2 regions of the Streptomyces sp. NPDC023573 genome follow, and region 2 is predicted to be linked to the other one. Evidence: riboswitches for the same ligand, from Rfam matches in the RefSeq annotation. Region 2 holds a riboswitch; the other holds the start of a gene.

The links. Region 2 has a riboswitch for cyclic di-AMP ahead of ACZ32T_RS35110 (M23 family metallopeptidase). Riboswitches for the same ligand answer to the same signal wherever they lie in the genome.
Region 1: it holds a riboswitch for cyclic di-AMP, as region 2 does, so the genes downstream of both, ACZ32T_RS30440 (M23 family metallopeptidase) here and ACZ32T_RS35110 (M23 family metallopeptidase) in region 2, are expected to answer to the same signal.

Annotation. Positions count from the first base shown of each region.
Region 1 covers NZ_JBVHKB010000011.1:193,472-197,547, reverse strand. Annotated here, with positions in the region: gene ACZ32T_RS30445 (M16 family metallopeptidase) at 1-1,280, shown strand, start outside; cyclic di-AMP (ydaO/yuaA leader) riboswitch at 1,472-1,638, shown strand; gene ACZ32T_RS30440 (M23 family metallopeptidase) at 1,652-2,443, shown strand; gene ACZ32T_RS30435 (GntR family transcriptional regulator) at 2,668-3,366, shown strand; gene ACZ32T_RS30430 (HPr family phosphocarrier protein) at 3,560-3,841, opposite strand; gene ACZ32T_RS30425 (bifunctional acetate--CoA ligase family protein/GNAT family N-acetyltransferase) at 4,007-4,076, shown strand, end outside.
Region 2 covers NZ_JBVHKB010000018.1:18,183-22,258, forward strand. Annotated here, with positions in the region: gene ACZ32T_RS35100 (PrsW family intramembrane metalloprotease) at 1-17, shown strand, start outside; gene ACZ32T_RS35105 (aldo/keto reductase) at 14-958, opposite strand; gene ACZ32T_RS35110 (M23 family metallopeptidase) at 1,110-2,150, opposite strand; cyclic di-AMP (ydaO/yuaA leader) riboswitch at 2,162-2,314, opposite strand; gene ACZ32T_RS35115 (PP2C family protein-serine/threonine phosphatase) at 2,548-3,705, opposite strand; partial or broken gene ACZ32T_RS35120 (TipAS antibiotic-recognition domain-containing protein) at 3,839-3,979, opposite strand.

The DNA.
Region 1 (4,076 bases), on a different contig from region 2:
ACCGGCCCGGCCAGCAGGTCGTCGCCGTGGAGATCTTCCTCGACGCCCCGCTGGACGCCGAGCCCGAGGGCCTGGACGGTGTGGCCACGATCATGGCGCGCGCGCTGTCCGAGGGCACGGACAAACACTCCGCCGAGGAGTTCGCCGCCGAGCTGGAGCGCTGCGGCGCCACGCTGGACGCCCACGCGGACCACCCGGGTGTCCGCGTCTCCCTGGAGGTACCGGTCTCCCGGCTGGCCAAGGCCCTCGGCCTGGTCGCGGAGGCGCTGCGGGCCCCGGCCTTCGCGGAGGGCGAGATCGAGCGTCTGGTGGGCAACCGACTCGACGAGATCCCGCACGAGCAGGCCAACCCGGCCCGGCGCGCGGCCAAGCAGCTCTCCAAGGAGCTCTTCCCCGCCACCGCGCGGATGTCGCGCCCCCGCCAGGGCACCGAGGAGACGGTCCGGCGGATCGACGCCGCCGCCGTACGCGCGTTCTACGACGCCCATGTCCGCCCGTCCACGGCGACGGCGGTCGTCGTCGGCGACCTCACCGGCGTGGACCTGGACGCGCTGCTCTCCGAGACCGTCGGTGACTGGTCGGGCAATGCCGGCCAGGCCCGGCCCGTGCCCCCGATCACCGCGGACGACACCGGCCGTGTGGTCATCGTGGACCGTCCCGGAGCCGTGCAGACGCAGCTGCTGATCGGCCGGATCGGCGCCGACCGGCACGACAGCGTGTGGCCCGCCCAGGTCCTCGGCACGTACTGCCTGGGAGGCACTCTGACCTCCCGGCTGGACCGCGTGCTGCGCGAGGAGAAGGGCTACACCTACGGTGTCCGGGCCTTCGGACAGGTGCTGCGCTCGACGGCGCCCGGTTCCTCGTCCGGTGCGGCGGGCGCCGCGATGCTCGCCATCAGCGGCTCCGTCGACACCGAGTCCACCGGGCCCGCGCTGGACGACCTCTGGAAGGTCCTGCGCACCCTGGCGGCCGAGGGGCTCACCGACGCCGAGCGGGAGACCGCCGTGCAGAACCTCGTGGGCGTCGCCCCGCTCAAGTACGAGACGGCGGCCTCCGTCGCGGGCACCCTGGCCGACCAGGTGGAGCAGCACCTCCCGGACGACTACCAGGCGAAGCTGTACGCACGCCTGGCCGACACCGGCACGGTCGAGGCGACCGCCGCCGTGGTCAACGCGTTCCCGGTCGACCGGCTGGTCACCGTCCTGGTCGGGGACGCCGCTCAGATCAAGGAGCCCGTGGAGGCGCTCGGTATCGGTGAGGTGTCGGTCGTCAGCGGCTGACAGAACCGGACATGACGGACCCCGGCGGGTGCACTCCCGCCGGGGTTCTGTCATTTGTCCGTCTTGCGGAGAAGGTAGCGATTCGCCCTGTGGGATGTGCGACAAAAGGCCCTTTCCGTTTGGCGGGGGAAAGGCTCCCGATCTAGCGTCGGCGCGGCTGTCCGCCGGACGATTGCCGCGCCCGCGGCGCCGGACAGCCATCGCCGAGTCCCCGTCAGGCGCGAGCCTGGGGAGCCGGGGACCCACGAAGTCCCTGGGGTGAATCGGATCCCTGAACCTCGTTGAGGCCCAGGGGCCCGTAGGAGACCTTCCTGCTCCGAACCCGTCAGCTAACCCGGTAGGCGAGAAGGAAGGAAAGGACCAGCCCCTCCATGGCGTTCATCCGTGCCACCGGGAAGCACCGTGCCCCGAGCCGCCTGACGCGCAAGAGCGCCAAGGTCGCCGGCGTCGCCGCCCTGGCCACCACCGGCGTACTCGGTGCCACCGCCTCCCCGGCCCTCGCCGCGGACTCCGAGGTCACCGCGGGCAGTACCGGCCTGACACAGACGGTCGCTCTCGACACCACTCTCGCCGCCCAGATCGAGGCTCAGGCGAAGGCTCAGAAGCATCAGGCCGACGTCGCCGCGAAGGCCGCGGCCGAAGCGAAGGCCAAGGCGGAGGCGAAGGCCGAGGCCGAGCGCAAGGCGGAGGCCCGCGCCGAGGAGGCCCGCGAGGAGAAGGCGCGCGCCGCCCGCGCCGCCGAACGTGCCCGGCGGGGCGCCTTCCACCTTCCCGTCGCCGGTTCCCACGTCACCACCGGCTACAAGTCCGGTGGCACGCTCTGGTCCTCCGGCTCCCACTCCGGCGTGGACTTCCAGGCCGCTTCCGGCAGCTCGGTCGTAGCGGTCGGCGCCGGTACGGTCGTCGAGGCCGGCTGGGGCGGCGCCTACGGCAACAACATCGTGCTCAGGATGAAGGACGGCACGTACACCCAGTACGGTCACCTCTCCTCGATCGGCGTCTCCGTCGGCCAGAGCGTCGGCTCCGGCGAGCAGATCGGCCTCTCCGGGTCGACCGGCAACTCCACCGGGCCGCACCTGCACTTCGAGGCACGGACCACCCCCGAGTACGGCTCGGACATGGACCCCGTCGCCTACCTCCGCGCCCACGGCGTCCAGGTCTGATCCCGCTCCGCACCGCGATCTCCCGTCGAAGGCCCCGGCACCCGCCGGGGCCTTCGACGTGTCCCGGTGCCGGACGCGTGCCGAAGCCCCCGCGGAAGTGCTTCCAGGCCAAAAGATATCCATGGATTCCACCCCGCCATCGGAAATTCCGGCCGGTTGCAATAGAGTCACAGAACAGGCGTCGATCGGCCGCGTTTCGCGGGGATTAAGGCGGAGGTTCGGACATGCGCATTCCCGCGCATTCGGTATGCACGGCAATCCGTGACGACATCGTCTCCGGTGTCTTCGAGCGCGGCAGCCGCCTCACCGAAGAGGTGCTCGCGCGTCGCTACGGCGTCTCCCGCGTTCCCGTACGCGAGGCGCTGCGCACCCTGGAGTCCGAAGGCTTCGTCGTCACCCGCCGGCACGCGGGTGCCTGTGTCGCCGAGCCCACCGAGCAGGAGGCGGCCGACCTCCTGGAGATGCGCATGCTCCTGGAGCCCCTCGGGGCCGCACGCGCCGCCCAGCGCCGCACCGAGGCGCATCTCAAGGTGCTCCGCGGCCTGGTCAGGCTGGGCCAGGAGCGGGTGCGCCGGGGTGAGGGGGAGGATCTGCGCTCCCTGGGCGGCTGGTTCCACGAGACGCTGGCGCAGGCATCGGGGAGCCCCGCGCTGATCGCTCTGCTCACCCAGCTACGGCACAAGATCGCCTGGATGTACGCGGTCGAGCAGCCGGTCAGCCCCGCGAACTCATGGGCCGAGCACGGTGCTCTGGTCGACGCCGTGGCCCGCCGCGACCCGGAGCGTGCCAGGGTGCTCGCCACCCAGCACGCCGAGCGGGCGACAGCGGCCCACCGGCTGCGGCGCGCGCCGGGGCACACGCCCGGCCAGACCCGGGTGAGGACTTCGCAACACCCCGTAAACATCGCGGGAGTCCGTCATTAACAATTGCGCCGTATACAAAGAGGGTAATTATCGGAGGGCTTTCTTTCTGCTGCCCTGATCCGTGCTTTCCGGAGCGCTGTCGTCATTTTCCCGGAGTGCTGTCGCCCCGGTCCGGGAAACAGAAAAGCCGCGGCTCCCGGTCGGGGGTGCCGCGGCTTTCCGCAGAGAGAATTCCGGTGCGAAGTGGCCGGAATCAGACGGTCTCCGGGAGCTCCTCGAGCCCTTCGGCGACCAGCTTGGCCAGACGGTCCAGAGCGGCCTCGGCGTTGTCCGCCTCGGACGCGAGCACGATCTCCTCGCCGCCCTGGGCACCCAGACCGAGCACCGCGAGCATGGAGGCGGCGTTCACCGGGTTGCCGTCGGCCTTGGAGATCGTCACCGGGACGCCGGAGGCCGTGGCGGCACGGACGAAGATGGAAGCGGGGCGGGCGTGCAGGCCCTCGGCCCAACCGACGTTGACGCGGCGCTCAGCCATGGTTCTGCCCTTCACGTAACAATGGGTTGTCTAGACCAGTCTCGCACAGCGGTGCGCACCGCCGTGCCCGGCATCACCGCCGGCCGCCCTCCGTCCGCCGGCTCCCTCAGCGTGCCCTCGCCGCCAACCCGCCGCGACCGGTGTCGCGGGCCGTAGGCTTTGCCCATGGAGCCCACTCCGGAGCAGAGTCCGCATCACGCGTACCCCGATCACTGGGAGGCGGACGTGGTGCTCC
Region 2 (4,076 bases):
CCGCCGGTCCGGCCTAGGCCGACGCCTCGGTCAGCTCCGCCAGCTCCTGGCCGGTCAGCCGGAGTTCCGACACCGCCATCAGCGCCGGCAGCTGCTCGACCGTCCGCGCGGAGGCGATGGGCGCGGCGACGGTCGGCTGCGAGGCCAGCCAGGCGAGAGCGACGGTGGCGATCTCGGCACCGTGTTCCTGGGCGATCCTGTCGAGCGCCGTGAGCACCTTGCGCCCGCGCTCGGTCTCCAGGTGCTTGGCCGCGCCCTCGGCCCTCGCGCTCTCGACCGACGCCCCCGGCCGGTACTTGCCGGTGAGGAAGCCCGAGGCGAGAGCGAAGTAGGGGACGGCGGCGAGACCGGCGGCGGCCGCCGTGTCCTGGAGCGCGCCCTCGTAGGTGTCGCGCGAGACGAGGTTGTAGTGCGGCTGAAGGGCCACGTAGCGGGCGAGGCCCTCTCGCTCGGAGAAGTCCAGGGAGGCCTGGAGCCGCTCGGGGCTGATGTTGGACGCGGCGATCTCCCGGACCGTGCCCGCCTTCACCAGCTGGTCGAGCGCGGTGATGATCTCCTCGACGGGGACGCTCTCGTCGTCGAAGTGCGTGTAGTAGAGGTCGATGTGGTCGGTGCCGAGCCGGCGCAGGGACGCCTCGGCCCCCTCCTTGATCGTGGTGGGTGAGAGCCCCTTGTACGCGGGATGGGCGCCGACCTTCGTGGCGACGACGACGTCGTCGCGGCGGGAGCGGGCCGCCAGCCACTTGCCGATGAGGGTCTCCGACTCGCCGCCCTCGTTGCCCGGGACCCAGGCGGAGTAGGAATCGGCGGTGTCGATGAAGTTGCCACCGGCCGCCACGTACGCGTCGAGAACGGCGAAGGTGCCGTCCTCGTCGGCCGTCCAGCCGAAGACGTTGCCGCCGAGGGCGAGGGGGAAGACCTGAAGGCTCGATGAACCGAGCGGGCGCAGAGAAGTCATACCCGGGGACAACGAGCCGGCTGAGGCGACTATTCCGTTTGCGCCCCGGACGGCGGCCCCGGACAGACCGGCGGCCCTGACGTCGGGGGGTTGTGCGTCAGGGCCGCCGGGGTTCCGGTGCGCCGCGTGCGGCGTCAGCGTCCGATCCGAGTCAGACCGAGAGGCCCTTGCTGCCCAGCCAGCCCATCGGGTCGATGCCGGTGCCGTCCGGGGTGTGGACCTCCAGATGGAGGTGCGGCCCGGTCACGTTGCCGGTGGCGCCGACACGGCCGATGGTCTCGCCGGTGGTGACCTTCTGTCCGGCGGTGACGTCCATCGAGGACTGGTGGCAGTACCAGATCTCCGTGCCGTCATCGAGCTCCAGGACCGTGCGGTAGCCGTACGAGCCGGACCAGCCGGCCGACTTCACGGTGCCGCTGTGCACGGCCTTGACCGGAGTGCCGGTCGGGGCCGCGAAGTCCAGCCCGGTGTGGTGACCGGACGACCACATGGAGCCGGACTGCCCGTAGGTCGAGGTGATGGTGTACGAGGAGGTCGGGATGGCGTAGCTGGCGGCGAGCTTGGCGAGGCGCTCGGCCTCGGCCTTCTTCTTCGCCGCCTCTTCGGCCGCCTTCTTCTTCGCGGCGGCCTTCGCCTCCGCCTCGCTCTGCTGCTTCGCCGCCTCGGCCGCGGCAGCCTCGGCCGCCGCCTGCTCCTGTGCCGCCTTGGCCTCGGCCTCGGCTCCGGCCTGCTGCTGCTCGGCCTGCTGGAGGATGCGCGCGCGGAGCGCCTCTCCCGCGTCGGTGGCGCCCTGCTCGGCCTCGGAGGCGGTGATGCCCGCGCTGGTCAGGGGGGCGGACGCGGCGACCGTCTCGTGGTCCGAGTCGGAGTCACCGGACATGAACGCGCCCACGCCGGGCAGGGACTTGGCGTCGGGGAGATTGTCCGCGATGGAATCGGGAAGAGAAATGGAGACCGGCGGCTTGCTCTGCGCGGTGGCCATGCCACCCGCTCCGACGGCCGCGATGACGCCGACACCGAGGACGGTGGAGCTACGGGCGAGACCGCGCTGCTTGGCTACGCGGTGCCGACCGCGTACGGGACGGATGGACTCCGCGGTGGGGTTCCATTCATCCCAAGTCCTGTCCTCATCACCGAAGCTGTCGGTCCTGAAGGATGACGGGGCCTCGGGGGCAGGCTGATTGGACGCCACGTGGGCGCACTCCTTTCCTTCCTTCTCGCCTACCGGGTTAGCTGACGGGTTCGGAGCAGGAAGGTCTCCTACGGACCCCTTCGTCTCTCGCGAGACACAGGTGTCCGATTCACCCCATGTAGGTGGTTCCCCGGTTCCCTTGCGGAATTCGGCGCTGCGCACGGTGCCGTCTCTTGCGACGGCGGGTACAACCGCGCTGCGTTATCGAACGTTAATAGACACCCGGGTCCGATTCCAAGCTGTTCCCATAGATCGGTCATCGTCCTGGCCTGGACTTTCAGGGGTCAAACGGGCGCAAACGGGCGACTTGAACACCCCTCATCCGGCCAGCACTTTCTGACGGTGCGTCAACTGTTATGCGGAGCGGGGTCCCTCGACTACCGACGGTCGCGACCGGTCATCCACGGTCCCGCCCCACGATCTTCACCGTCGTCCGCCGCTCCTGCTGGCCCCGCGCCGGACGGCCGACCGCGAGGAGCGCCAGGTCGTCCGTCGACCGGCCACCGGTGTGCAGCCGTACGTCATCGGTGAGCGCGGACAGCAGCTCCTCGGGCCCCGGGAAGAGCCGGCCGCGCAGCCGGGCCGCCGGGTCGTAGAAGACCCCCTTCGCGTCCCGCGCCTCGGAGAGCCCGTCGGTGAACGCCAGGAACATCGACCCGTCCGGCAGCGTCCACTCGTCCGCCCGGTCCGGCCACGCGTCCAGCCCCATCCCGAGCGGCAGCGCGGGCGCCTTCGGCGCCAGCACGTCGAGCGTCCCGTCCGCGTGGAGGACGATCGGCTCGGGGTGTCCGCGGTTGACGATCCGCAGGAGATCGGCGCCTGACGGGATCTCCGCGACGACGGCGGTGACGAACCCCTCCATGGAGTCGAGCCCGCCCCGTCGCGAGCCCTCACGCGCCAGCGCCCGCTCCAGCCGCTGGACGACCCCCTCCAGCGACCTCTCCTGCTCGGCGGCCTCCCGGAACGCCCCGATCACGACGGCCACCGCGGCCACCGCGTCCAGCCCCTTGCCCCGTACGTCCCCGAGGACCAGACGCACCCCGTACGGCGTGTCCGCGACGGCGAAGAGGTCGCCGCCGACGAACTCGTCCGCCTGGGCAGCCTCGTACCGCGCCGCGACCTGCAGCCCGCCGATCCGGTCCTCGGGCGTCGGGAGCACCGCGCGCATCGCGGTCTCCGCGATGACCCTCGCCGAGGCCAGCTGGTCGTTCCTGCGGCGCACGACGCGGTTGATGACGAGGGAGAGCGCGGCGACCGTGACCAGGGTGAGCAGGTCGGTGAGCGGCACGACGTCACCGAGCGCACCGTCCGAGATCCGGATGGCGAGCACCACGAGGATCGCGGTCACGCCGACCCGGACCGTGCCGGCCGGCGAGAAGAACGGAGCGGCGATCAGCGGGGCGGCGGCGAAGAGCGGAACAGCGGTGACCTCGGCCGGCGTCAGGAGGTCGAGGATCACTCCGAAGCCGATCATCAGGGCCGGAAGGACCCGCACGAAAAGCCGGGAACGTGAGTTCCCGGCAGCGCTCCCCCGCCGTCCGTCCCGCTTCCCCACCTGTGCGCTCCTGCCCGGTCCACCCACGGGTGCGGACGGTACCGCGCCCCGCCCGGGCCGGCCGGAGCCGCGCCGAACGGCGACTCGTCATCGGCCGAAGGGAGGAGCGCCCCGGAGCCCCGCCCACCGGTGGTCAGCCGGGGGACCGGTGCTGCGCGTGGATCGTCAGTGCGTCCCGTACGAAGACGGCGGTTCCGTCCCCATGGCGATCGTAGTTCCTTCCGAGACGGGGATCGGCGACGTACACCTCCCCGATGCCCGTGACATACGCACGGATGAGCTTCTGCTCGTACCCGGGTGGCCGAAGCCGTCGAACACCTCCTCGACCGAGCCCACACCTGACAGCCGAGTGACGGCATACGACTGAGGCC